Regions from separate parts of the Clostridium swellfunianum genome, predicted to be linked through region 2. Evidence: a T-box and tRNA genes for the amino acid it is inferred to sense, from the RefSeq annotation. Region 2 holds a T-box; the other holds one or more tRNA genes.

Region 1 (2,464 bases), 2.9 Mb from region 2:
TGATCTCCCCCAAGAGTCCACATCGACGGGGAGGTTTGGCACCTCGATGTCGGCTCGTCGCATCCTGGGGCTGAAGTAGGTCCCAAGGGTTGGGCTGTTCGCCCATTAAAGCGGCACGCGAGCTGGGTTCAGAACGTCGTGAGACAGTTCGGTCCCTATCCGTCGCGGGCGCAAGAAGTTTGAGAGGAGCTGTCCTTAGTACGAGAGGACCGGGATGGACTAACCTCTGGTGCACCAGTTGTCACGCCAGTGGCACGGCTGGGTAGCTATGTTAGGACGGGATAAACGCTGAAAGCATCTAAGCGTGAAGCCCACCTCAAGATAAGACTTCTCATAGCGTAAGCTAGTAAGACCCCTTGAAGAACACAAGGTTGATAGGTCAGAGGTGTAAGTGTGGTAACATATTTAGCTGACTGATACTAATAGGTCGAGGGCTTGACCAAATATATTTTAATCTGTGCAATTTTGAAAGAACAAAATTCTTTCTACATATTCCGTGGTAGCTCAATGGCGGAGCATTCGGCTGTTAACCGAAGGGTTGGAGGTTCGAGTCCTCTCCACGGAGCCATTTATCTGGTGATGATGGCGAGAAGGTTACACCCGTTCCCATACCGAACACGATGGTTAAGCTTCTCAGCGCCGATGGTACTGCTCGGGAGACTGAGTGGAAGAGTAGGACGTTGCCAGGTCATTTATTTGGCTAGATAGCTCAGTCGGTAGAGCAGAGGACTGAAAATCCTCGTGTCCCTGGTTCGATTCCTGGTCTAGCCACCAAAAAGTGAATAAGGCGCTATAGCCAAGTGGTAAGGCAGAGGTCTGCAAAACCTCTATTCCCCAGTTCAAATCTGGGTGGCGCCTCCATATACATAGAACGTTCTGGATTTTTCAGAGCGTTTTTTATATTTTATTTAACACTTAAAAATAAAATAATTTAGATAATTAAAATATCACATAGAAAATTTATTTAGTTTATAATAAAATGTATGTAGTGGCTATTATTTATTTTACGTGTACATGAGAAAGGCAGGAGAGATTTACTTATGAGTAGAGCAGGAGAGAGATTGCAAAATATAAGAACACAACTTGGATTAAGCCAAAAGCAGCTAGCTAAGAAGCTTGGTGTAGCCGAGAATTTTATAAATGAAGTAGAGCAGGGAAGAAAGATTCTAAGTGAGGCACTTATAAATAAGCTTTCTAAGCTTACAGGAAAAGATATAAATGATATAACTATGTCCATCGAGGAAGAAGCTTCTAGAGAAGAAGTTGATATAAAATCAGATGCAGTAAGAGTCAATAGAGTTGCATCAACAAAAGCATCAAACAAAGAGTTGCCTAAGGTAAATGATGTGTGGAGCGACGCTTTAAATTCAGTATTAAAAACTATACCTGTATGCAAATATGACTTAAAGGAAACAGTAGGCAGCAGACAGCTTCCAGTAGTATCTAACAAGGTGGAAGGTCATGCCCTAGATAAAGTAATATATCTATTAATTGAAGAGGACGACATGATAGGTTTTAGAATAGGTAAAGGAGATATAGCCTTTGCTCATTTAACCCATGAAGCAGAAAATAACGCTATCTGCCTTCTTGAAATTAATGGAGAGAGGGTTATAAGACAAATTAAAAAGCTTGACAACAGCAAGGTGCTTTTAATAAGCAATAAAGGAAGCTTGAGGACTGAGACAGCATATATCAAAGATATAAATGTTATTGCAAGACTTGATAGGGTTGAAATAAAGTTATAGTAAAGTAGGGAGGATTAACAGTTTTTATTGTTAATCCTCCCTATTTTAGTATACTGTCTCTAGTTTTACATTTTTATAAAAAGTATTAAGAATTTGATCAAACTTTACTCCATTTTTAGAAAGCTCGATTGCTCCATATTGACTCATTCCTGCACCATGTCCAAAGCCACCACCGTATACGATAAACTTTCCATCTTTTTTCTCTACAGAAAAGAAGGCTGAAGGAAGAGAACTTACTGTTGTGAGAGGGTTTCCTTTATGCCGTACCAATGCAGTAGGTTCATTTGTATATTCTTGATTACACTTTATGGAACTTCTTATATAAGAGTCGCTTCTTACATTAACTGTCGCATTTGAGAATATGAAAGAAATCTCCATTACTATGCCGCCAGCTCCTCTTTTAAGTATCTTAGTGTCTTGAAGCTCTTTAAGCTCTGGCATGTCTTTAACCTCTTTTGAATTTTCATAAACAGTTATGAAACTCTTGCCTCTCTCGCTAGCATAAAGGCTTTTTAAAGTCTTATTTAGTGCTGTAGTAAAGCCTAAAGATGAGTATTCTATTTTCCATCTAAAGTAGGGGTAATCGCTATCTATTGCCTTTATAGAAGTACTTTTATAAAAATTTAACCACTCCTCTTCAGATTTTGGAAGCTGTTGGTTAGAAGTCAGGTAATTGTTTGTTGCAATATAGGGTTTATCTTCACTGCTGCCGTCTGGAT
Region 2 (2,464 bases):
ATTCCAAGCTCCTCTTCAGAGCACATCATACCATTTGAAACTATTCCTCTAAGCTTACCTTTCTTTATCTTTAAGCCGTTTGGAAGAGAAGATCCGTGAAGTGCTACAGGAACTATATCCCCTTCCTTCATGTTGTCAGCACCTGTTACTATCTGAAGGTCCTCACCAGTATTTATATCAAGCTGACAAACAACTAGCTTTTCAGCATCTGGATGCCGATCAATCTTAAGTATTTTTCCTGTAACAACATTTTGTATTTCATCTCCAGAGGTAATAACTTCTTCAACCTTGGAGCCTGAAAGTGTTAATCTATCTGCTAATTCCTTTGGTGATATATCTATATTTACATAATCTTTAAGCCATTTTACTGGTACTTTCATATTAAGTTTCCCCTTTCACATGTAAAGTTAATAATCCAATTTACACTAGAACTGCTTTAAAAATCTAACATCGCTCTCATATAGAAGCCTTATATCTTCAATTCCGTATTTAAGCATAACCATTCTATCTATTCCAAACCCAAATGCAAAGCCGCTGTACACGTCTGGATCTATTCCGCAGTTTCTTAGAACCTGTGGGTGAACCATTCCACAGCCTAATATTTCTATCCAGCCGCTGCCCTTACAAAGCTTGCAGCCTTCACCTTCACATAAAAAACAAGTAGCATCCATTTCTGCAGAAGGCTCTGTGAATGGGAAGTGATGCGGTCTAAATTTGGTTTTAACGTCCTCTCCAAACATCTTTCTTGCAAACAAATCAAGAGTTCCCTTCAGGTCTGCAAAGGTTATGCCCTTATCTACTACAAGCCCTTCCATTTGATAGAATATTGGTGAGTGAGAGGCATCAACTGCATCGGAACGATAAACTTTCCCTGGTGCAATAACCTTTATAGGCGGCTGCTGTTTCTCCATAGTTCTTATTTGAAGAGGTGAAGTTTGTGTTCTTAAAACTATATTGTCATTTATATAGAAAGTATCCTGTTCACCTCTTGCAGGATGATTCTTAGGAATATTTAGAGCTTCAAAGTTATAATAATCAAGCTCTACTTCTGGTCCTTCTACTATTGAAAAGCCCATTGATAGGAATATGTCTTGAATACTTTCAAGTGTTAATGAAAGTGGATGTCTCTTTCCTAGTAATTTCATCTTTCCAGGCATTGATATATCAATAACCTCTCTTTTAAGCTTCAATTCTTTTTCCTTATTTTTAATTACACCAGCAGCTTCCTCAATAGCTTTTTCTAAAGCTTCCTTAACTTCATTTACAATCTTGCCCATGATTGGTCTTTCTTCTGGAGATACGGAGCCCATAGCTCTAAGAATTTGTGTAAGTTCTCCTTTTTTTCCAAGAAACTTAACTCTAATATTCTCAAGTTCAGTTTTGCTTACAGCTTCCTTCAGTTCACCTAATGCACTTACTTTTATAGCTTCTAACTTTTCTTTCATCTATGCTTCCTTCCTTTCAAAATATATTATATATTGCAAAAAATAAAAACTCCGCCCCATAAAAGGGACGGAGTTATTCCGCGGTACCACCCTAATTGACACAAAATGTCCTCTTAGATAAATTTAATGGTTTTACCCACCAACAGCTACTGCATTTCACTGTCAGAACTCCGAAGCGAACTTCAATATAAAAGAAGCTTAAAAGGGCTTTCAGTCTGCGACCCCTTCTCCCTGGAAGAACTTTAATATCTACTCTCTTCATCACAGTTTATATGTATTTTATAATATTATAGTTTACTAATTCGCTATTGTCAACTTTTGTCTTACTATTTCGAACAACATTATGGAGGCAGCAGCACCTGCATTTAGGGATTCCGCATTCCCCGGCATAGGAATTTTAACTTTTATATCAGCAAGCTTATAAATCTCTTGGCTAATACCGCTGCCTTCGTTGCCAACTGCAATTATAATATTTTGATTTAAATCAGTATCATAAAAATTTTTAGAATCTTCAAGGGAACTTACTATAAGCTTAAAACCTTTTGTTTTTAAGCAATCGGTGATTTTTAAATCCACATCTTCTATTATTGGAATATTAAATATTGATCCCATAGTAGATCTTAGGGTTTTTTCATTGTACACATCTACCGTACCTTTAGTAACGATAACTCCAGCTGCTCCTGCTGCATGAGCACTTCTAATAATAGTTCCCATATTACCTGGATCCTGAAGCTTATCTGCAAGAATATAAAATCCATCTTTGTCCTCAAGCGCAGCTTTATCCTGGCATACTACAGCTATAATACCCTGAGGTGTTTCTGTACTTGAAAGAAGCCTAAAAATACTCTCAGATACTATATAAACCTTCGTTGAATCTTGAAGTTTTCCCTCAAGATTAAAGCTTTGCCATCTATCCATAGCGTCTTCACTTAAGAATAGGTATGGAATTTTAAAACTAGATTTTAAGGCTTCTTCCACAAATCTAAATCCTTCAACTAAAAACTGTTTCCTCTCAGTTC

What was found. A T-box is a leader RNA that pairs with one kind of tRNA and senses whether it is charged. The one in region 2 lies ahead of pheS (phenylalanine--tRNA ligase subunit alpha), so its partner is inferred to be a tRNA-Phe.
Region 1: it has a tRNA-Phe gene. The T-box ahead of pheS (phenylalanine--tRNA ligase subunit alpha) is inferred to sense a tRNA for this amino acid. The anticodon was not compared.

What each region holds. Positions count from the first base shown of each region.
Region 1 is NZ_JAMOFV010000006.1:1,255,460-1,257,923, reverse strand. It holds rRNA gene NBE98_RS05740 (23S ribosomal RNA) at 1-443, shown strand, start outside; tRNA gene NBE98_RS05735 (tRNA-Asn) at 494-568, shown strand; rRNA gene rrf (5S ribosomal RNA) at 573-689, shown strand; tRNA gene NBE98_RS05725 (tRNA-Phe) at 699-774, shown strand; tRNA gene NBE98_RS05720 (tRNA-Cys) at 787-861, shown strand; gene NBE98_RS05715 (S24 family peptidase) at 1,041-1,745, shown strand; gene NBE98_RS05710 (SpoIID/LytB domain-containing protein) at 1,791-2,464, opposite strand, start outside.
Region 2 is NZ_JAMOFV010000006.1:4,155,397-4,157,860, forward strand. It holds gene pheT (phenylalanine--tRNA ligase subunit beta) at 1-380, opposite strand, end outside; gene pheS (phenylalanine--tRNA ligase subunit alpha) at 426-1,445, opposite strand; T-box leader at 1,506-1,719, opposite strand; gene NBE98_RS19740 (TrmH family RNA methyltransferase) at 1,743-2,464, opposite strand, start outside.